Regions from separate parts of the Streptosporangium sp. NPDC048886 genome, predicted to be linked through region 2. Evidence: riboswitches for the same ligand, from Rfam matches in the RefSeq annotation. Region 2 holds a riboswitch; the other holds the start of a gene.
What was found. A riboswitch is a leader RNA that binds a small molecule or an ion and turns the genes downstream of it on or off. The one in region 2 is predicted to bind thiamine pyrophosphate.
Positions count from the first base shown of each region.

Region 1: it holds a riboswitch for thiamine pyrophosphate, as region 2 does, so the genes downstream of both, ACZ6R6_RS38830 (purine-cytosine permease family protein) here and ACZ6R6_RS29020 (TenA family protein) in region 2, are expected to answer to the same signal.

Region 1 covers NZ_JBVJHH010000043.1:20,658-31,648, reverse strand. The annotation lists gene ACZ6R6_RS38850 (GOLPH3/VPS74 family protein) at 1-68, opposite strand, end outside; gene ACZ6R6_RS38845 (DM13 domain-containing protein) at 190-786, shown strand; gene ACZ6R6_RS38840 (TenA family protein) at 976-1,581, shown strand; gene ACZ6R6_RS38835 (rhodanese-like domain-containing protein) at 1,684-2,016, shown strand; TPP riboswitch at 2,062-2,201, shown strand; gene ACZ6R6_RS38830 (purine-cytosine permease family protein) at 2,192-3,538, shown strand; gene ACZ6R6_RS38825 (methylated-DNA--[protein]-cysteine S-methyltransferase) at 3,569-4,153, opposite strand; gene ACZ6R6_RS38820 (PAS domain-containing sensor histidine kinase) at 4,228-6,150, shown strand; gene ACZ6R6_RS38815 (ATP-binding protein) at 6,308-6,763, shown strand; gene ACZ6R6_RS38810 (YidC/Oxa1 family membrane protein insertase) at 6,813-7,502, opposite strand; gene ACZ6R6_RS38805 (DUF6412 domain-containing protein) at 7,571-7,837, opposite strand; gene ACZ6R6_RS38800 (hypothetical protein) at 7,834-8,001, opposite strand; gene ACZ6R6_RS38795 (response regulator transcription factor) at 8,119-8,814, shown strand; gene ACZ6R6_RS38790 (sensor histidine kinase) at 8,811-9,938, shown strand; gene ACZ6R6_RS38785 (hypothetical protein) at 9,965-10,477, opposite strand; gene ACZ6R6_RS38780 (STAS domain-containing protein) at 10,702-10,991, shown strand, end outside.
Region 2 covers NZ_JBVJHH010000025.1:85,748-96,738, reverse strand. The annotation lists gene ACZ6R6_RS29050 (GcvT family protein) at 1-302, opposite strand, end outside; gene betA (choline dehydrogenase) at 513-2,153, opposite strand; gene ACZ6R6_RS29040 (IclR family transcriptional regulator) at 2,286-3,080, shown strand; gene ACZ6R6_RS29035 (FdhF/YdeP family oxidoreductase) at 3,046-5,334, opposite strand; gene ACZ6R6_RS29030 (aromatic ring-hydroxylating oxygenase subunit alpha) at 5,415-6,545, opposite strand; gene ACZ6R6_RS29025 (hypothetical protein) at 6,686-6,985, shown strand; TPP riboswitch at 7,082-7,180, shown strand; gene ACZ6R6_RS29020 (TenA family protein) at 7,168-7,854, shown strand; gene ACZ6R6_RS29015 (hypothetical protein) at 8,017-8,220, opposite strand; gene ACZ6R6_RS29010 (carboxymuconolactone decarboxylase family protein) at 8,217-8,735, opposite strand; gene ACZ6R6_RS29005 (TetR/AcrR family transcriptional regulator) at 8,827-9,381, shown strand; gene ACZ6R6_RS29000 (shikimate kinase) at 9,489-10,010, shown strand; gene ACZ6R6_RS28995 (carotenoid biosynthesis protein) at 10,097-10,906, shown strand; gene ACZ6R6_RS28990 (phytoene desaturase family protein) at 10,894-10,991, shown strand, end outside.

The DNA of each region.
Region 1 (10,991 bases), on a different contig from region 2:
CTGACCAGCTGCCTGCCCTCCGCTTCGCTGTAGGCGAGCAGGAGAACTTCTTCGGCGATGGTCGTCATGCTCCGACCTTATGCCGTGAGCCTTATGCCGTAAGCACTACGTAAGCGCTGACGGCGGCCGGCCGGGATAATTTCGCACCAGGGCCTGGAGACGCTTCGAGGATCGGCCCCGGAGGACATCATGCGGATCAGAAGGCTGCTCCGGCACCCGGCGACCTGGGTGGTCATGACGTTGGGCGCCGTCGCGTTCGGCGTCGCCCTGTATCTGTTCCAGCCCTGGCGCCTGTTCACCACCGTCGAGGTGGACGAGGCCGTGCCGGTCGCGGTGGCCCCGCGGACCGCGGCCCCGGAGACCGCCGTCCCGCCGGGCACCTCCCCGCAGGCCACGGCCACTCCGTCGCGGGGCGGGCCCGGGCAGGCCGCGGAGGGGCCCGAGACTCTGGCCACGGGCACGTTCGTCTCGCACGAGCACAGCACCGAGGGCAGGGCCAGGGTGCTCGAACTGGCCGACGGGAGCCGGGTGCTCAGGATCGAGGACCTGGACACCTCCGACGGCCCCGACCTCCGGGTCTGGCTGAGCGACCAGCCCGTCAAGGAGGGCAAGGCCGGGTGGTTCAACCTCGACGACGGCGAGCACCTCGAACTGGGCGAGCTCAAGGGCAACCGGGGCAACGCGAACTACGCCATCCCGGCCGGGGCCGACCTGGACAGCCTGAAGACCGTCACCATCTGGTGCAGGCGCTTCAGCGTCTCCTTCGGCGCCGCGGCTCTGGCCTGAGACGGGCGCCGAGGCTCCGGTCCGGGCTGCCGGTGCCGCCCTGGGCGGAGAACGGGGCTGGGACCTCGGCCCGAGCCGGGTGCTGGGGCTCCGGTCCGGGGGCGGCGGTGCTGCTCTGGGCCGGGGCCGGCGGTGCTGCCCTGGGCTGAGATCGGCGCCGGGGTTCCGGATTGAGACAATGCTCGGCTTATGAGCATCTCTGCGGAACTCCACGTCATCGGCCGCCCGCTCGTCGAGGCCCAGCTCGCCCACCCGACGGTGGTGGGGATCGCCCGGGGAGACCTGCCGGAGCCGGTGTTCCGGTCGTGGCTGGAGCAGGACTACCTGTTCCTCCTCGACTACGTCCGGGTGTTCTCCCGGCTGGCCTGGCAGGCCCCCGACGGGCACCTGGGTGATCTGGTGGACCTGGCCCACGCCACCTTCCACGAGGAGCTGAACCTGCACCGGTCGCTGTCGGCGGGCTTCGGCGCCGACCTCGACAGGGCCGAGAAGGGGCCGGCCTGCGCCGCCTACACCTCGTTCCTGCTCGGCTCCGCGGCGGACTACGCCGACGGCCTGGCCGCGCTGTATCCCTGCATGTGGGGCTACTCCACCCTCGGCCGCGTCCTCGCGGAGAACCCCCCGGCCGAGCCGCGCTACCGGGCCTGGGTCGACACCTACGCGCATCCCGACTTCGCCGCGCTGACCGGACGCATCGCCGTGATGATCGACGAGGCCGTGCCCGACCTCGGCCGGGCCAAGGAACTGTTCACCGAGGGGATGGCCCACGAGCTGGCCTTCTGGGACGTGCCCTGACCTGGTCCTCCGGGGCCGGTCCAGGTGGCCCGCGCGCATATGTTGGCGGGGTCACGGGCGGACGAGCCGCTTTACCCCCCATCTGGTGACGGACTTGAAAGAATGGTTGTCATGAGTGTTCCTGAGGTCGATGCGCGGAACGTGCCGGACGGTGCGTTCCTGCTTGACGTACGAGAGAACGACGAGTGGCGGGCCGGGCACGCGCCGGCGGCCGTCCACATCCCGCTCGGCGAGCTTCAGGCCCGGGTGGACGAGGTGCCGAAGGACGCGCCCGTCTACGTGGTCTGCCGCGTGGGCGGCCGTTCCGCGCACGCCGCCGCCTGGCTCGGGCACGTCGGCTGGGACGCGATCAACGTGGGCGGTGGCATGCAGTCCTGGGAGTCCGCCGGCCGTCCGATGGTCAGCGAGAGCGGGCAGGACCCGTTCGTGGCCTGACCCGGCCCTTGCGCAGAAGGGAGGAAATGACATAATTCACGGCGAATCATTTACCGCGGGAGCTCGGGCGCAACCGGGCTGAGAGGGCGGAACCACGTAGAGGGCCGGGCAGGCCCTCCGACGCGCCGCCGACCGCATGAACCTGTCCGGGTAATGCCGGCGTAGGGAGCTTTCCATGACGTCTGACGTCATCGATGCCAAGCATGCCGAGGCGCCTCTCACTCTCGACCAAGCTCCGCCGAAGACCCTCGGCGCGCTCGACCAGGGCGCGTTCTGGGCCAATCTGGGCGTCAGCCTGCTCGGGTTCTCCTTCGCGCTCTTCCTGATCAACCCGCTGCTCGACGACAACCCGCTCACCTTCACCGCGGCGCTGGTCGCCTCCCTGGTCGGCAGCCTCATCGGCACCGCCATGGTCGGCCTCGCCGCGGTCCCGGGCGCACAGACCGGCCAGCCCGCGATGGTGCTGCTGCGCGGGCTGTTCGGCGCGAGACTCTCGGCCGTCCCGACCGTGCTCAACATCATCCAGATGATCGGCTGGGGCGCGTTCGAGCTGTGGGTCGTCGCGATGGGCGCGCAGGCGATCTTCGGAACGTCCGTCCCCTACGCGGTCTGGGCGATCGCGGCCGGGGTCCTGACGACGGCGCTGACCATCTATCCCCTGGGCGCCATCCGGTTGATCCGGCGGTTCGTCACGGCCGGCGTGATCATCTCGGTGGTCTGGTTCGCGGTGGTGTTCGTCCGCGAGACTCCCGCCCAGACCGGCGGATCCTGGGACGCCTTCGCCTCGGCCGTCGACTTCGTGATCGCCCTGTCGGTGTCGTGGGTGCCGGTCGCGGCGGACTACGCCAGGCACTCGCGCTCCAGCCGCGCGGCCTTCACCGGCGTCGTCGGCGGCTACACCGTCGCCCAGGTGGCGTGCCTGGCCGTCGGCGTCTACGCGGTGGCGCTCGCCGGCCACGGCGCGGTGCTGGGCCAGCCGACCGCCGTGTTCGCCCCGTTCGTGGCGGCCCCGCTCGGCGCGCTGTTCTTCGGCGTCCTCGTGCTGCGCGAGACCGACCAGTCGTTCGCGAACGTCTACTCCACCGCGATGTCACTGCAGAACCTGATGCCCCGGGTGGACCGCCGGATCTTCTCCGTGGGCATCGGAGTGCTGACCACGGGCATGGCCCTCGTCGTCGACGTCAACTCCTACGGGGCCTTCCTCGGCATCATCGGCGCGGTGTTCGTGCCGATGCTCGGCGTGCTGGCGGTCGACTACTTCCTGCTCGGCCACGGCAAGGACTGGGACACCTCCGAGAACGCGCCCTCCCGCTGGCTCATGGTGGTCCCGTGGTTGCTGGGCTTCGTCACCTGGTGGCTGCTCGCCGCGCCCTCGTCCGTGTCGTGGTGGGCGGCGATCTGGAACTGCGTCCGGGACGCCGTCGGCTTCACCCCGCAGCCGTGGATGAGCGCGGCCGTCGGCGCGTTCGTCGTCTCCGGCCTGGTCACCCTCGGCCTCGGCGCGCTCCGCCGCCGCCGGTAGCGGGCGGGGCCGCCCGCCCGGGTCCCGGGGCTACGGGGCGCCGGGCGGCCGGCGCCGGCCGGCCCCCTCGACGCGCAGCAGCCGCTCCTTGGCGGTCGCCCCGCCCGCGTAGCCGCCGAGGACGGCCTCGCTCTCGACCACCCGGTGGCAGGGCACGATCACGCAGACGGGGTTGCTGCCCAGCGCGTTGCCGACCGCGCGCAGCGCCCGCGGCCGGCCGATCCGTTCGGCGATCTCGCGGTAGGTGGTCACCGTCCCGTACGGCACGGCGATCATCTTCTGCAGCACGGTCCTGGCGAACGGGGTCGCCAGCCGCAGGTCGGCCGTGATGGTGAAGGCGCGCAGCCGTCCGGAGAAGTAGGCGTCCAGCTCCCGGCGGACCGGGTCGAGCCGCCGCGCGTCCGGCCCCATGAACGAGCCGACCTCCCTGCTGACGCGTTCGAAGACGACGTTCTCGTCCTCGTAGCTGCACGCCACCACCCCCCGGTGCGTCACCGCCAGGACGAGGCGCCCCACCGGGCCGTCCAGGGTGCCGAACGCGATGTCGGGGTGGGTGTTCCCTATGTAGTCGGGCGAGGTCACCCGTAGCAGCGCGTCGATGTCACCGGATGACATGGCCCCACCCTTTCGTATCCAGGCGTGTGGTGACCGCAGCGTATCGGACGGATCACCCCAACGAGTGTCAGCACATGCGGACGAAAGTGCCAAGATCAGGCCGGTTGACACGGCACTATGGGTGTGTGGGTGAGATCAGGGCCGCCAGTGACGACGGCATCGGCCGTGCGGTCGTCGCCGGCGCGCCCAACGCGATCGTCGCCCTCGACCGGGACCAGACGGTCCTGGCGTGGAATCCCGCCGCCGAACGCCTGTTCGGCTGGCCGGCGGAGGAGCTGCTCGGCCGCCGCGCCCCGGTGGTGCCCGAGGAGCTGATGGCCGAGCACAACGCGGTCCTGGAGCGGGTCCGCACCGGCGGCCAGGTCTCGCTGCGGACCAAGCGGTTCCGCCGGGACGGCAGCCTGGTCGACGTGCGGGTCGACACCAGCGCGCTGCGGTCGGAGGCGGGGGCGCTGCTCGGCTACGTCAGCGTCTACCACCTGACCCAGGACGACGAGACGGCCCAGGACCGGGTCGTCCGCCGGGCGCAGCTGGTCCGCAGGCTCACCGACGTGGTCGCCGACATCAACGCCGAGCGGGAGCTGCCCGCCGTCCTCGACCGGATCGCCGCCAGCCTCGCCGAGCTGACGGGGGCCGACGCGGGCGGGTTCGTGCTCATCGAGGGCGACCGGGTCCGTCTCGTGGCCAGCCACCGGCTCCCCGACTCGCTGCGCGACTCCACCGCCGACCTGCGCACGAGCCTGGTCGGCAAGCTCCTGCGCACCGGCCGGACCGTGATGCTGGAGACCGGTGACCAGGCCCGGCTGGACGAGCTGATCTGGTCGCAGCTGCCCGGCCTGCACACCATCGCGCTCGGCGTCGCGGCGGTGGGCGGCCGGCCGTACGGCGCGCTGTACGCCCTGTTCGCCAAGCGCAAGGCCGGCCACGTCGAGCTGGAGTTGCTCGAACTCCTCGCCGGGCACGCCGGGATCGCCGTCGGCAACGCCATGGCCTACCAGGAGGCCGTACGGCAGCGCGCCCACGAGCGGGCGGTGTTCGACGCCAGCGCCGACGGCATCGCGGTCCTCGACAGCACCGGCCGGGTCATCCAGTGGAACCCGGCGGCCGGCGAGCTGACGGGCTTCCCCGCGGCCGAGGTGATCGGCGGGCCGCCGCCGTTCCCGCTGCCGGAGCCGGGTGACAAGCTCACCCTCCAACTGCCCTCGGGCGCCTGGCTGGACGTGCTCTGCGCGGAGATCGTGGAGACGGGCGAGATCGTGGTCGACTTCCGCGACGTCACCCGGGCCAAGGAGCTGGAGGAGGCCAAGGACCTCTTCCTCGCCACCACCAGCCATGAGCTGCGCACCCCGATCACGGTGGTGCGCGGCTTCGCCGGCACGCTCGACTCGCGCTGGGACAGCATGACCGACCTCGAGCGCCGGGCCGCGGTGCACACCATCGCCGAGCGGGCGCGCTCCCTCGGCCAGCTCATGGACCACGTGCTGCTGGGCTCCCGGGCCGGGGCGGGCGAGCTCACTCTCAAGATCGAGGGCTTCGACCTCGGTGAGCTGCTCCGCACCGCCACGCTGGGCCTGCCGGTCCTGTCGGACCTGCACCGGGTCGAGGTGAGCGTCCCCGGCGACCTGCCCCTGGTCTCCGGCGACGCGCTGGCCACCGACATCATGCTCGGCCAGCTCCTGGAGAACGCGTTCAAGTATTCGCCGGACGGCGGCCTCATCAGGGTCGAGGCCTGGGCGGCCGGCGACCGGGTGGTGGTGGTCGTCGACGACGAGGGCGTGGGCATCGCCCCGGCCAGCAGGGAACGCGTCTTCGAGCGCTTCGTCCAGGGAGACAGCGGCGACCGCCGCCGGTTCGGCGGGGTCGGCCTGGGCCTCTACATCGTGCGCAGCCTGGCCCAGGCCCAGGGAGCCGAGGTGTCGGCGCACCCTCGGCCGGGCGGCGGCACCCGCATGCGCCTGGCCCTGCGCATTGCCGACACGCCAGGCGCCCTTACCTAAGTGACACGCCGATGCGGTAACGACCCGGTAACGGATGAGCTGATCTATTGTCGAATGTGCACAAGCTGTAATTGGCGCCCGGTTTCTAAGACCATCTAACGGGGCATTTCGGTCGTACTGGGGTGTGTTCCTCAGGGGGGAACAGGGATACGGGGAGGTGAGTGCGTCGAGCGTCGTGTTGTTGCCGTATGCACCGTCCAGCGTCGCCGTCGCACGCCAACGCCTCTGCTCTGACCTGCAGGAATGGGGGGTCTACGAGACCGCGATAGATGATGCGGTCCTCGTGGTGAGCGAGCTGCTGAGCAATGCGCTCCGGCACGCGCATCCTTTACCGTCCGGTCAGATCAGGGTGGCGTGGCGCTGGACTGACGGATACGTCGAGGTTGCGGTGAGTGACGGAGGAGCCGCCACGGAGCCGCGCGCCGGACGGCCCACGCTCTCCTCACTGGGGGGCAGGGGTCTCGGCATCGTCGAATATCTGGCCGCCAAATGGGGGGTCAGGCACGACGGTGAGATCACCACTGTCTGGGCGGTGGTCACGACTGTCAGCACTGTGAGTAACGGTAACGGTCAGGTTTCCATGCCCGAGCCCGCGCTGCGGGAGTGCGGATAGGTCCTGTCCCGCTTCATCGCCGTGAAGCGGGACAAGATCGTGATCACTCTCAGGCGGGTGCCGGACGGTACAGCAGCGCCCTCTCGCCGGCCGTCCACGCCGTGGTGACCAGCAGATAGATCCCGGCCGCGAGCGGGAGCACGGCCGCGGCCAGCACCGTCGCGTACGGCAGGAGCGGCATCACCCTGCGGAGCGCCTCCGGCTGGACCTGGTCGCCCATCGTGCGCCGCATCCGGCGCGATGTGATCGACGCCACGGCGAGCAACAGCAGGAAGAGGCCGGCGAAGACCAGGGTCGGCCCGCTGAGCAGGCCGTACCCGGCGACCGCGCCGGCCAGCTGCTGGCCCAGCGGCACGCCGAACAGCCCGTGGGTGAGCAGGGCGTTCGCGTGCCCGGCGATCACCGAGGAGGTGAAGACCCGGTACGTCACCATGAGGAACGGCAGCTGGGCCAGGCCCGGCAGGCAGCCGGCCAGCGGGGAGGCCTTCTCCTCGGCGTAGAGCGCGGCCAGCTCCCGGCGGAGCCGCTCGGGGTCGCGGCCGTGCCTGCTCCTCAGCTCCTGGAGCCGGGGGGCCAGCCGTGCCCTGACCCGCTCGCCCCTGGCCTGCATGACGCTGAGCGGCAGCAGCAGGAGCCGGACGCCGAGGGTGAACAGGACGATCGCCGGCGCGGTGGAGCCCAGCGGCCCGGCGAGCGCGGTGATGAGACCGGCGGTGAACTCGATGACGGGGTCGAACATGGGAGCCCTTCTGACTGGTGTGGGATCAGCACAGAAGGCGCCCGCGATCCGGACGTGTCGACGCGGTGCTACGCGGGCGCCGGGCCCGCTGACGGTGCTCTCGGCCGGGACCGCCCGGCCGCGTCGGGGTCGCGCTGCCGGACGAACAGGGTCCGCCTGGCCCGCTCGCGCCGGGACAGCGGCGCTCCCCGCCCCGCCTCGGCGGCGAGGGGCAGCACGCGCAGCGCCCAGGCGAGCAGGAGCACGCCCAGCCCGACCACGGCGGTCGCCGTCACGGCGCCGCCGCCGTCGAAGATCCAGACCGACAGCGTCTGGAGGGCGAGCAGGAGGCTCACTTGGCGAACTTGCCCGCGACCGTGACCACGGCGACGACCACGAAGGCGATCAGTGCCAGCACGACCAGGAACTTCAGCAGCCCGAACAGCGCGGGCAGCACGAGCCCGAACACGACGTAGAGCGCGAGGATGACGCCCAGGACTGCCATCACGGTACGACTCATGAGGCCACCGTACGTCCGGCGACCGGCCCGATGGAGGCCGGAAGCATAACGATCCAGTGCTTACGGAGTGGTGACGCGGCCTAGGGATCGGCCGTGCCCGGGCCTACCGTGGAGACCATGAGCACGCGGATTCTGGTGGTCGACGACGACCCGACGGTGGCCGAGGTCGTGGCCCGCTACCTGGAGCGCGACGGCCATCTGGTCGAGTGCGTGGGAGACGGCGCCGAGGCGCTCAGGCGCGCGCTGTCCAACCCCCCGGACCTGCTGGTGCTCGACCTCATGCTGCCGAAGATGGACGGGCTCCAGGTCTGCAAGAAGCTCAGGGAGCGCTGGCCAGTCCCGGTGATCATGCTGACCGCGCTGGGCGAGGAGATCGACCGGGTCGTGGGCCTGGAGACCGGCGCCGACGACTACGTCACCAAGCCGTTCAGCCCCCGCGAGCTGGCGCTGCGCGTGCAGTCGGTGCTGCGGCGGGCACGCGGCGCCTCGGTGCCGGCCGGGACCGGCGTGCTCAGGGACGGCGCCCTCGTGGTCGACGTCGGCGCCCACGAGGTGCGGCTCGGCGACGACCAGATCACGCTGACCGCCCGGGAGTTCGACCTCCTGGCCCATCTCATGCGCAACCCCCGCCAGGCCTTCAGCCGCTCCGCCCTGCTCGACCAGGTCTGGGGGTGGTCCTTCGGCGACTCCTCCACGGTGACCGTCCACGTCCGCCGCCTCCGCGAGAAGATCGAGCCGGACCCGACCGCCCCCCGGCGCATCGTCACGGTGTGGGGCGTCGGCTACCGCTACGAACCCCTGACGCAGACATGATCCCCGAGATCCTGCTGATCGTCGTCGTCACGGCCGGGCTCGGCCTGCTGGTGGCCCTGGCCGGGCTCGGTGTGATGCGGCTGCTGCGGGAGCGGTCGATCGGGGTGATGCTGGCGGTGGTCGCCGTGGTGACGGTCCTGGCCACGGTGGGGGGCGTGGTGGCCATCACCCTGAAGATGATCATCGAGGGCACGCCCAGGGACATCGTGCTCAGCGTGGTCGTGGTCGGCGGCCTGGTCGGCCTGGGGGTCGCGACGGTGCTCGCCCGCCGGGTCGTGGCGGCCAGCCGCAGGCTGGTCGCCGCCGTGCACGCCGTACCGCCCTCGGGGGAGTTCGTGCCGCCCCGCGGTCTGCCCGCGGAGCTCGACACCATCGCCAGGACGCTGGAGCAGGCGTACGAGCGCCTCCGCCTGGGCCACGAGCGCGAGCGCGCCCTGGAGAGCTCCCGCCGCGAGCTCGTCGCCTGGGTCAGCCACGACCTGCGCACCCCGCTGGCCGGCATGCGGGCCATGGCCGAGGCCCTGGAGGACGGGGTGGTCGCCGACCCGGGGACGGTGCGCCGCTACCACACGCAGATCCGCCTGGAGGTGGAGCGGCTGTCGGGCATGGTGGACGACCTGTTCGAGCTGTCCAGGATCCACGCGGGCGCGCTGCGCCTGTCGCGGCGGCGGATCGGCCTCGGCGACCTGGTCGCCGACGCCCTGGCCGGGGTGGAGCCGCTGGCCCGGGCCAAGGGAGTACGGCTGGCGGGCCAGGTCGACCAGGCGGTCCCGGTCCAGGCCGACGCCGGGGAGCTGTCCCGGGCCCTGCGCAACCTGGTGGTCAACGCGATCAGGCACACCCCGGGCGACGGCACGGTCCGGGTGCGCGCGCTGGCGGAGGGCGGGGTCGCCCGCCTGCAGGTCGCCGACTGCTGCGGCGGCATCCCGGCCGACGACCTGCCCCGCGTGTTCGACGTCGCCTTCCGCGGCGAGGCGGCCCGGACCCCGACCGCGGACGGTACGGGAGCCGGGCTCGGCCTGGCGATCGCCCGCGGCATCGTCGAGGCCCACGAGGGGGCCATCGACGTCGTCAACGCCGGGCCCGGCTGCCGGTTCGAGATCCGGCTCCCGCTGTCCGGCTGAGCCCCGGCCGCGGTCGGGTCAGGCGGTCATGTCTCCCGCCGCCCCGTGCGGGTCGTCAGCACCGCGACCTCGCCCTCGGGCCGGACCGGTACGACGAGCGTCACCTGTGTTTCGTCGCCGCTCTCGCCGTCGTCGGGTTCGACGTGCTGGCAGGAGGTGGGGGGCCGGGGACTGCCGAAGGACTCGGCCATGGCGCGGAAGGTAGGGCACGGCCAGCGCCACATGCAGCTGCGGCAGCGCAGGATCGGGCGTGCCGCGTCGCTGGTGATGCCGCCCGCGTCGCGGGGCTGGTGCAGGTCGAGGAGCCTGACCCCGAGGGCGGCGAAGCCGAGCAGCTCCTCGCGCGCGCCTTCGAGGAAGTCGAGGTCCTCGCTCGCCAGGCGGGTTCTGATGGGGACGTATCCCTCGCGGTTCACCAGGCCGCGCAGGGAGTTGGCCGCATCGTGCCACGAGGTGGCCTTCTCGGTGCGGGTGATCATGGACTCCAGGTGCTCCCGGAGCCGCTGTCGCTGGGGATCCTCAGGAAGGTCGGTGTTCATTGATGCGTTCGAGCCCGTTTCTACTCAACGGCCGCCACTGACGTAGCGCAGGGACGGTCGGGAGATTCCGGGTCTCCCCCCTTTCCGGCTAAGCCGGTGTTGCACAGTGTCAAGTTTCGCGCACTCGCGGTTTCCATGAGGGCGAAACGGGGGACAAAGGGCCGACGACTCGGGTTAGTCGAGAGAACGTGACCAGCGGCCTCCGCGCCGCTAGTGTGCCCGCTGTGGAGCTAAAAGTCTCAACTCGATCTCATGTCGGTCACACCGTCATGGCCGTTACCGGCGAAATCGACCTATATACCGCTCCTGGGCTGCAGTCCGAGTTCACTCGGCTGCTCCAGGAGAGCCTGACCACCTACGTGGTCATCGACATGTCCGGAGTGGAGTTCTGCGACTCCACCGGCATGAACGTGCTGCTCTCGGCACTCAAGCGGCTGAAGGAGCGTGGCGGCACCCTGGAGCTGGCGGCGCCGCGGCCCGCCGTACGCAAGATCCTGCAGGTCACCGGGCTCGA
Region 2 (10,991 bases):
CCGTGGCGGCGGCGCAGCTCGGCGAGCCTTTCGGGTGTGGTGGCCACCTCCAGGCCGCCCACCTGGTGGAAGCAGCCGAGCGCGCCGAGCTTGCCGACCGTGTGGCGGGCCAGCTCCGTCATGGTCTTGGCGGGGTTGGTCTGGAAGACCAGCCCGGGCGCGTGGGACGACGATCCGCCGGTGACCGGCACGGTGCCCTGGTCGACGACGGTGATGTCGCTCCAGCCCCTCGCCGACAGCTCGTCGGCGAGGGCCGCCCCGACGACTCCGGCTCCGATGACGACGACGCGCCGGCCTGCCATGCCCACCTCCGCCGTTGCGCGATCCAGAACATGGAGCGCCTCCCGCAACAGATTCTCCCGGGGTGGCAGGACTGTCAAGGAACGGGCGGGCGGCCTCCGCGGCGCGGGCGGTGACCCCGGCGCCCCCGGCGGTGCGGGCCAGGCGGCGCAGGAGGCGCGGGCCGGGCCGGGCGGGCCGTACGGGTCAGCGGGCCGGGCCGACCGTACGGGTCAGCGGGCCGGACCCTCCCGGTGCCGGTAGAAGGCGGCGTGCTCGGCCGCGAGCGGGGTGTTGCCCAGGATCAGGTCGGCCGCCTTCTCCGCCACCATCATGACCGGCGCGTAGATGTTGCCGTTGGTCACGTAGGGCATGACCGAGGCGTCCACGACGCGGAGCCCCTGGAGGCCGTGGACCCGCATGGACAGCGGGTCGACGACGGAGAGGGGGTCGGTGCCCATCCGCGCGGTGCACGAGGGGTGCAGCGCGGTCTCGCCGTCCCGGGCGACCCAGTCCAGGATCTCCTGGTCCGTCTGGACCTCCGGCCCGGGCGACAGCTCCCCCGCGTTGAAGTCGTCCATGGCGGGCCGGGTCAGGATGTCGCGGGCGATGCGGACGGCCTGCACCCATTCGCGCCGGTCCTGCGCGGTGGACAGGTAGTTGAACCGCAGCGCCGGATGGACCCGGGGATCGGTGCCCCTGATCTTCACCGAGCCGCGCGCGTCGGAGTACATCGGCCCGATGTGCACCTGGTAACCGTGCCCGCCCACCGGCGCGGAGCCGTCGTAGCGGACCGCGACCGGCAGGAAGTGGAACATCAGGTTGGGGTAGGCGACGTCGTCGTTGCCGCGGGCGAAGCCGCCCGCCTCGAAGTGGTTGGTCGCCCCGGGGCCGCTGCGCAGAAACAGCCACTGTGCGCCGATCCACGGCCGGTTGCGCCACTTCAGCGCGGGCTGCATCGACACCGGCCGCCTGCAGCCGTACTGGATGTAGACCTCCAGGTGGTCCTGGAGGTTCTCCCCCACGCCGGGCAGGTCGTGCACGACCTCGACACCGAGCGCGCCCAGCTCCGCGGCGGCGCCGACGCCGGAGAGCTGGAGCAGCTGCGGCGAGTTGATCGCGCCGCCGCAGAGGATGACCTCGCCCGCCCGGACCGTCCGGCCGTCGCACTCCACGCCGACGGCGCGCCCGCCCTCGAACAGGATCCTCGTGACGAAGGCCCGCGTCCTGATCTCCAGGTTGGGACGCCGTTTGACGGGGTGCAGGTAGGCGCGGGCGGCCGACAGCCGGCGCCCCCGGTGGATGGTGCGGTCGAAGCGGGCGAACCCCTCCTGCCGGTATCCGTTGACGTCGTCGGTCAGCCGATGGCCGGCCTGCTGCACCGCCTCGAAGAAGGCCGTGAACAGCGGGTTGCGCACCGGCCCGCGTTCGAGCACCAGCGGCCCGTCGTGCCCGCGCAGGGGGTCGTCCGGATCGGCGGCCAGGCAGTTCTCCATGCGCTTGAAGTACGGCAGGCAGTGCGCGAAGTCCCAGGTCCCCATGCCCGGGTCGGCCCCCCAGCGCTCGTAGTCCAGGGGGTTGCCCCGCTGGAAGATCATCCCGTTGATGCTGCTGGAGCCGCCCAGCACCTTGCCCCGGGCGTGGTAGATCCGGCGGCCGTTCATGTGCGGCTCGGGCTCGGACTCGTACTTCCAGTCGTAGAAGCGGCTGCCGATGGGGAAGGTCAGCGCGGCGGGCATGTGGATGAACACGTCCCAGAGGGAGTCCGGGCGGCCGGCCTCCAGCACCAGCACTCGGTTGGCGGGGTCGGCGGACAGCCGGTTCGCCAGCGCGCTCCCGGCCGATCCGCCCCCAACGATGACGAAGTCGTACATGTCTGCCTCGTCTCGCTCACAGCAGGGGTGATAGCAGAGATCGTAGTGAATAGCGCAATAAGTCGCACTATACGCAACCAATTCCGCCGGACGCGTTGGACGCGCGTTCCGCGCAGCGCCTACAGTCCCGCTATGGGCAACGATTCCTCCGGTGACCGGGCCGACGGCGGCGGGGTGCAGTCGGTCGACCGGGCCATCAGCATCCTGGAGATCCTCTCCCGGCGCCGGGAGGCGGGGGTCAGCGAGGTCGCCGGGGAGATCGGCGTCCACAAGTCGACCGCCTTCCGGCTGCTCGGGGCGCTGGAGACCCGCGGCCTGGTCGAGCAGGCCGAGGACCGCGGCAAATACCGCCTCAGCTTCGGGATCATCCGCCTGGCGGGCGGCGTGGCCGCCCGGCTGGACCTCACCCAGCAGAGCCGTCCCGTCTGCCGCCGCCTGGCCGAGGAGATCGGCGAGACGGTGAACCTCGCCGTGCTCCGCTCCCACTACGCGGTCAACCTGGACCAGGTGCGCGGGCCGTCGGCGGTCACCACGCAGAACTGGGTCGGGCAGCTCACCCCCCTGCACGCCACGTCGAGCGGGAAGGTCCTGCTGGCCCACCTCGACGGCCGCCACCGGGCCCGGCTCATCGCCGCCGCCGGGCTGGAGAGCTACACGCCCGCCACGATCACCTCGGCCGCCGTGCTGGAGGAGCAGCTGGAGGAGACCCTGCGCAGGGGTTACGCGGTCACCGTCGAGGAGCTGGAGATCGGGCTGAACGCCATCGCCGCTCCTGTCCGGTCCCACGACGGCGAGATCGTCGCCGCGGTCAGCGCCTCCGGCCCCGCCTACCGCCTCAGCCAGGAGCGGATGCACGGGCTCGCCCCGGTGCTGACCGCGGGGGCCGAGGACATCAGCCGCCGGCTGGGCTACGCCGCTCGATCCTGACCACGACGCTCTTGGAAGTGGGGGTGTTGGAGGTCTCCGCGACCGAGTCCAGCGGGACGAGCACGTTGGTCTCGGGGAAGTAGGCCGCGCAGCAGCCCCGCGCGGTGGGGTAGGCGACGGCGCGGAACCCCTCGGCCCGGCGCTCCCCGTCGGGCCACTCGCCGACCAGGTCCACCATGTCGCCGTCGGCCAGGTCCCGCTCGGCCAGGTCGTCGGGGTGGACGAAGACGACGCGGCGGCCGCCGCGCACGCCGCGGTAGCGGTCGTCCATGCCGTAGATCGTGGTGTTGTACTGGTCGTGGCTGCGGACCGTCTGCAGCAGCAGCCGCCCCGCCGGGACGCGCAGCACCTCCAGGGCGTTGACGGTGAAGTTGGCCCGGCCGGTCTCGGTCGGGAAGCGCCGCTCGTCGCGCGGCGCGTTGGGCAGGGCGAAGCCGCCGGGGGCGCGGACGCGGGCGTTGAAGTCGCCGAACCCGGGCACCACCCGCGCGATGCGCTCGCGGATCGCGTCGTAGTCGGTCTCGAACTCCGCCCAGGGCACGTGGGGGTCGGCGCCGAAGAGCTCCCGTGCCAGCCGGCAGACGATCGCCACCTCGGGCAGCAGCTCCGCCGAGGCCGGCCGGAGCCGGCCCCGGGAGGCGTGCACCAGGCCCATGGAGTCTTCGACCGTGACGAACCGGTCGCCGTCGCGCTCGGTGCGCCCCAGTGCCGGCAGGATGAGCGCCTGCTCGCCGCAGACGGCGTGGGAGCGGTTCAGCTTCGTCGAGACCTGCACGGTGAGCCGGGCGCGGCGCATCGCCGCCTCCGTCACCGCCGTGTCGGGGGTCGCCGCCACGAAGTTGCCGCCCATCGCGAAGAACACCTTGGCCTGTCCCGACCGCAGCGCCCTGATCGCCTCCACGGTGTCCAGGCCGTGGTGGCGGGGCGGCTCGAAGCCGAACTCCTCGCGCAGGGCGTCGAGGAAGGGCCGCGGCGGCTTCTCGTTGATGCCCATGGTGCGGTCGCCCTGGACGTTGGAGTGCCCGCGCACCGGGCAGACCCCGGCGCCCGGCCGCCCCACGTTCCCGCGCAGCAGCAGGAAGTTGACCACCTCCCGGATGGTGGCGACGGAGTTCTTGTGCTGGGTGAGCCCCATCGCCCAGCACACGATCACCGACCGCGCCCCGAGCACCTCCCGCGCGGTCTCCTCGATGGCCGGGCGGTCCAGCCCGGTCGCCTCCTCCACCTCCGCCCAGTCGAGGTCGCGGACGCTCTTGGCCCAGCCGTCGAAGCCGTGGGTGTGCTCCTCGACGAACTCGCGGTCGACCACCGAGCCGGGGGCGGCGTCCTCGGCCTCCAGCAGCAGCCGCGACAGCCCCTGGAAGAGCGCGAGGTCGCCGTTGAGCCGGATCTGCAGGAAGCGGTCGGCCAGCGTCGTGCCGCGCCCCAGCACCCCGGAGGGCCGCTGCGGGTTCTTGAAGCGGAGCAGGCCCGCCTCGGGCAGCGGGTTGACCGCGATGATCCGCGCCCCGTTCCGCTTGGCCCGCTCCAGCGCCGACAGCATGCGCGGATGGTTGGTGCCGGGGTTCTGGCCGACGACGAAGACGAGGTCGGCGTGGTGCAGGTCCTCCAGCGACACCGTGCCCTTGCCGATGCCCAGCGTCTGGTTGAGCGCCGAGCCGCTGGACTCGTGGCACATGTTGGAGCAGTCGGGCAGGTTGTTGGTGCCGAAGCGGCGCACCAGGAGCTGGTAGGCGAACGCGGCCTCGTTGGAGGTGCGGCCGGAGGTGTAGAACACCGCCTCGTCCGGGCCGCCGAGGGCGCGCAGCTCCCGGGTGACGATGGCGAACGCCTCCTCCCACGTCACCGGCACGTAGTGGTCGGACCCGGCGGGCCTGTGCATCGGCTCGGTGAGCCGTCCCTGCTGGCCCAGCCAGTAGTCGGTGCGCCCGGCCAGCTCCGCCACGGTGTGCGCGGCGAAGAAGTCGCGGGTGACCCTGCGGGTGGTGGCCTCCTCGGCCACCGCCTTGGCGCCGTTCTCGCAGAACTCCGCCGGGCTGCGGTGCTCCCCCTCGGGCCACGCGCAGCCCGGGCAGTCGAAGCCGTCCTTCTGGTTGACCTGGGCCAGGGTCAGGAGCGTGCGGCCGGCGCCCATCTGGGCGTAGGACGTCAGCAACGACCGGGCCACTCCCGGCATGCCCGCCGCCCACTGCTTGGGCGGGCCGACCTCCAGGCCCTCCTCGGTGACGTCCTCGCGCGGGGCCTTCCTGGCCATCCCGGCGCTCCCTTCTTCCCGGTGCCCCGGCTTCCCGGTGCTCTTCCTGGTGCCCCGGCCGGGCCGGCCGGCCCCCCAATCTACGCCGACGCCGGTCCCAGCCGGGCGAGGACCCAGTCGTGGAAGGCCCGGATGTGGTGCTCGCTGGGCACCAGCACCCCGCCGCGGGCGTAGGCGCGGGAGCCCATCGCCGGCTGGCACCGCTCGCAGGCCGCAAAGTCCTGGACGTTGACCCGGTGGAAGAGCTCGACGGACGGCCCCAGGTCCGCGCCCCGCTCGACGACGTCGCGGTGGAAGAGCCAGTCGCACTCGACGACCGTCCGCCCGGCCGCCAGGGGGAACATCCGGTGGACGATCACGTGGTCGGGCACCAGGTTGACGAACACCTGCGGCCTGATGGTGATCGCGTAGTAGCGGCGGTCCTGGTCCTCGCTCACGCCCGGGATCCGGTCCACGCCCTGGGACCCGTCGACCGTGAAGCCCCGGACGTCCGCGCCGAAGCGCGCGCCGTGCCCCACGAAGGACTGCGCCGCGTAGCCGCCGGCGAACTCCGGGAGCACCCCGACGAGTTCGGGATGGATGGCGGCGCAGTGGTAGCACTCCATGAAGTTCTCCACGAGGAGCTTCCAGTTCGCCTTCACGTCGTAGACGATCCTGCGGCCCACCTCCAGGTCGCCGACGCCGTAGTTCTCGATCAACCCCTCCTCGCCCAGCCGGGTGACCACCGCGCCGACCACGTCCGCCTCGAACGGCGGTGGATCGTCGGCCAGGCAGAGCCACACGTAGCCGAGCCACTCCCGCACGTGGACGCCGACCAGCCCGTAGGCGGCCCGGTCGAGGTCGGGCATCGCGGCGAGGTTCGGGGCGGCGACCAGCCGGCCTTCGAGGTCATAGGTCCAGGCGTGGTAGGGGCACCGGAAGGTCCGCCGCACCTCGCCGGACTCCTCGGTGCGGAGCCGGGCGCCCCGGTGGCGGCAGACGTTGAGGAAGGCGCGGACGGAGCCGTCCCGGGCCCGGGTGACCAGGACGCTCTCCCGCCCCACCTGGACCGTCCTGAAGGCGCCGGGCCTGCCCAGGTCGGCGGCGCGGACCGCGCAGAACCACATCGACTCGAAGATGCGCTCCTGTTCCAGGGCGAAGACGCGCTCGTCGGTGTAGTGACCGCCGGGCAGGGTGGCGATCAGGCTGGGGGGCGGGCTGCTCGCGGTCACGATGCCTCCTTCTGGCGACGGGCCGTCCGATGCCGAGCCGGCGGGCCTCACCCCCGGGGAGGGCGGCGAGAGAGCGCGCAGGGACCATCGCGACCAGCCTGGTTTCGCAAAACGGAACGGCCAGCGCTATACGCAACAACGTGAACCCGCGAGCCCCTCTTGTCAAGAGCCGACACGGAGCGCGGGGCGCCCCCGGGATCTCCGCTCGTCCCTCCCGGTGGACCCGGCGGGGCCGGTGGGACGGCCCCTTCCCGCCGGGCGCGGTCGGCTTCGCCGCGGCGGCGCCGCTCTTCTACGGCATGCCGAACAACGACTCCGGGCCGGTCGAACATCTCGCCGACGGCGCCGTCGAGCTCGGCGTCGAGGCCGTGATCGTCTCCCCGCGGAAGGACGCCTGGCCGTACGCCTCCGCGCCGAGGATCCGGCTGACCGGCCGGTAGCGGGTGGTGCGGCCGGGGGCCGTGACAGGCGTGCCCTCTGATCCATGGCGGTCGGCGGCGGGCGGCAGGGGATGGAGCCCGACGAGCTGTTACCCTACTCGCGACGCGGGGTGCCCCGGCAGGTCCGGGGCTGAGATCACACCCGTCGAACCTGATCTAGTTCGAACTAGCGAAGGGACGTCATGTTCTGCGACGACGTCTGGGCACGCTCCACCGCACTGCTACGGGCCATCCACGAGCACCCCTTCAACGCCGCGCTCGGCGAGGGCACACTCGACCGCCGGCGCTTCGCCTTCTACATCGTGCAGGACGCCAGATACCTCGAGGCGTTCTCCAAGGCGCTCGCCACCGCCTCGGTGCGGGCCGGCGACCCCGAGGAGGCCGCGTTCTGGTCGAGCAGCGCGCACGCCGCGCTGGCCGCCGAGCGGACCCTGCACGAGGGTTACCTCGAGGAGTACGGTCTGAGCGCCGCCGACCTCTCGGGCATCCGTACCTCACCCACCTGTCTCGGCTACTCCTCCTTCCTCCAGGCCGTCGCGCTGGCCGCGCCGTACCCGGTGCTCGTCGCCGCCGTTCTGCCGTGTTTCTGGGTCTACCAGGACGTGGGAGCGGCGCTGGTGAAGCAGGTCGGCGACGTCACCGGCCACCCCTACCACGCATGGATCTCCACCTACGCCGATCCGGATTTCGCCAAGTCGGTCGAGCGGGCCAAGGAGATCGCCGACCGGCTGGCGGCCGGGGCGGACGACGAGACCCGCGCGGCCATGACCGAGGCGTTCGTCCAGGCCACGGAGTACGAGTGGATGTTCTGGGACAGCGCCTGGCGGCAGGAGACGTGGCCCACGCAACAGTGGCGGCCCGGCGGCTGACCACCGCCGTCATACCGGTGATCCCCTCCCCCGGTCGCTGAACGGCACCACCGGAGGCTTCAAGGAGGCGTGGTCGGAAGGGTTCTCCCGCTCGCGCAGGTGTGTGCCCATGGCGGTCTGTGCGGGCGGGAGAACTGCCGGGCTCGGCGGACGTTGGGCGCCTCAGGCGGGCCGGTAGGTGATCAGTCGGACCGCGGGGGCGGAGACGACGTCGACGTGGCCGGCGCCGGGCACCTCGATGTGGGCGAAGCCGCCCTCGAAGGCGACCCGGGCCTCTTCGACGCGGCCGGTGGGAGCGCCGTCGGGGCCGGTCATCCGGTAGCCCTCGACGAGTTCGACGGAGGCGGTGCGCCAGGTGAGGTTCACGCGGTCACCTCGGGGAAGTCGAGGTCGGGCTGGGCCAGGTGGTTGAAGTAGTTCGACAGGGTGTTGAGCGCGACATGGGCGACGATCTCGGCGAGCTCGGCGTCGGTCAAGCCGGCCTGCCGGGCGCGCGCCAGGCTCTCGTCGCTCACCCTGCCGCCCGCCTGGACGACCTCCCGGGTGATCTGCAGGACCGCGTCGGCGTGCGGGTCGGCGTCGTGGCCGTCGCGGGTCAGCTTCAGCTCCTCCTCGCTCAGGCCCATGCGGGTGCCCCGCATGGTGTGCGCGCTGACGCAGTAGGTGCAGCGGTTCTCCTGGGCGACCAGCAGGGCGATCTGCTCGCGCAGCCTGGCGCGCAGCACGCCCCGGGTGAGCGCGTCGCGCATCGCCAGGTAACCGCGGAGCGCGGCGGGGCCGTTGGCCAGCGCGGCGTACAGGTTGGGCACCCGGCCGAGCTGGCGTTGTGTCTCCTCCAGCAGGCCCTCGGGGTCGTCGGTCAACTGCGGCAGCCGAGGCATGGCGTCTCCCCAAAAATGGTACTGATCGGTTCCGTCTGCAGCAACGGTACTGATCAGTTCCATTTCCGTCAAGAAACGATAGAATCGCCACATGCCGACCCGAGCCCGTGAACGCCTGCTGGACACCGCCGAGGAGCTCTTCTACGCCGAAGGCGTCCGGGCCGTCGGCGTGGAGCAGATCCTGACCGTCTCCAAAGTCGGCCGCGCCTCCTTCTACCGGCACTTCCCGAGCAAGGACGACCTCGTCGTGGCCATGCTCGAACGCCGTGACCTGCGGTGGCGCCAGTGGCTGGCCGAGCGGGTCGCCGCTCACGGCGGCGGGCCGCTGGCGGTCTTCGACGCGCTGGCCGAACGGTTCGCCCGCGCCGACTTCCGCGGGTGCGCCTTCATCAACACGATGGTCGAGAACGCCGACCCCGACAGCCCCGCCCACCGGGTCGCGGCCGGCCACAAGCGCAGAGTGATCGGCTACGTCGAGTCCCTGCTCGTCGCGGCCGGCCACCGCGATCCCGCCGTGCTCGCCCGGCAGCTCGTCATGCTCATGGACGGCGCGATCGTCACAGCGCTGCGCGAGCGGTCGGCCGCCCCGGCCGGGCAGGCCCGCGCCGTCGCCGCGGCCCTGCTCGCCGACGCGGCGGAGGGTTAGCACGCCGACGCGGCGGAGGGCTCCGAGGGCTGGAGCGGAGGGCTAGAGCCGATCCTCGCGGGCAGGGGACAGGCACTCCGTTCCACGAACCTCAGGAGGTGACGCGCATGACGGCCGACATCCCGATCGTCGTGATCGGTCTGATGGGCGCGGGGAAGACCAGCGTGTCACGGCTGCTCGGCGAGGCCCTCGGCAGACCCGTGCGCGACAGCGACGAATACCTCCAACAGCGCTACGGCGCCACGGCCGCCGAGATCGCCGCCGGTGACGGCGCCGAGGTGCTCCACACCAGGGAGGCAGCCCACCTGCGGGAGGCGCTCGCCGAACGGCCCGCGCCGGTCATCGCCGCCGCGGCCAGCGTGCTCGACGACCCGCGCTCCCGGGCCGAGCTGAAGCCGGCCCTGGTCGTGTGGCTGGACGCCACGCCCGAGTTCCTCGCCGAGAAGATCAAGGCCAGGTCCCACCGGCCGCGTTTCGGCAAGGAGCCGCTCGCGCTGGCGTCCGAACTGCACGAGCGGCGGGCGGCCTCCTTCGCCGAGGTGGCCGACCTGCGCTTCCAACGGCCCGAGATGTCCAAGCACGAGGTGGCGCAGGCCGTACTCGACCATCTGAAGACGTCGGCCACGTAGGAGGGGAGGCCGCGGCGGCGGGAGGTCAAAGCGAATCTGACCGAGGCCCGCCGCTCCGATGACCGTCGGCGGGGCACAGCCATGGGGTGAACAGCGGACGCCCCGCCCTCGGCGCGGTGAGGGACGCGGCGCGGCGCGGGCCGTCCCCGGGCGGCCTCGACGTCCTCGGCGTGCTCGGCGGGGGCCTGTTGCTGGCCGTGATCGCCGCGCAGGTCGCGTCGGGGCTGCAGCCCCGGCCGATCGGGCTGGCCGGCGTGGTCGTGCTGCTGCTGGCGGCGAGCGCCCTGGCCTTCGCCGCACGGGCCCATCCCCTCCCCCGGGCGGCCTCGGCGCTGGGCGCCGCGGTGGTGACCGGGTACGCCGCCGAGTGGGTCGGCGTCAGGACCGGGCTGCCCTTCGGGGAGTACGGCTACACCGGGCTGCTGTGGCCGCAGCTCGGCGGGGTTCCGGTGGTGGTGGCGCTGGCGTGGGGCGGCATGGGCCTGGCGGCCCACGCGACGGCCGCGGCCGCGGCCGCGGCGCCGGGGAGCCGGGCGGCGCGGATCGGGCTGGGGGCCCTGGCGCTGACCGCGTGGGACCTGTTCCTCGATCCGCAGATGGTCCGGCTGGGCCTGTGGACCTGGCACGACCCCGGCCTCTACCGGGGGGTGCCGGTCAGCAACTTCGCCGGCTGGCTGGTGGTCTCGCTGCTGGTCATGGCCGTGATCGAGGCGGTCCTGACCGATCCGGGCGCCAGGAGCGCCGGGCTGGTCGCGATCTACACGGCGATGGCGTTCATGGAGACCCTGGGGTTCGCGGCCGTCTTCGACCCGCCGGATCCGCTGGTCGCCACCGTGGGAGGAGCCTGCATGGGCCTGTTCTCCGTGCTCGCCTGGAGGCGTGCGTGGCGGAGGTGATCGTGGTCGGCGGCGGCGTGGGCGGCATGGTCTGCGCCCTGCTGCTGGCCCGGCAGGGGCACCGGGTCCGCCTGTACGAGCGGCG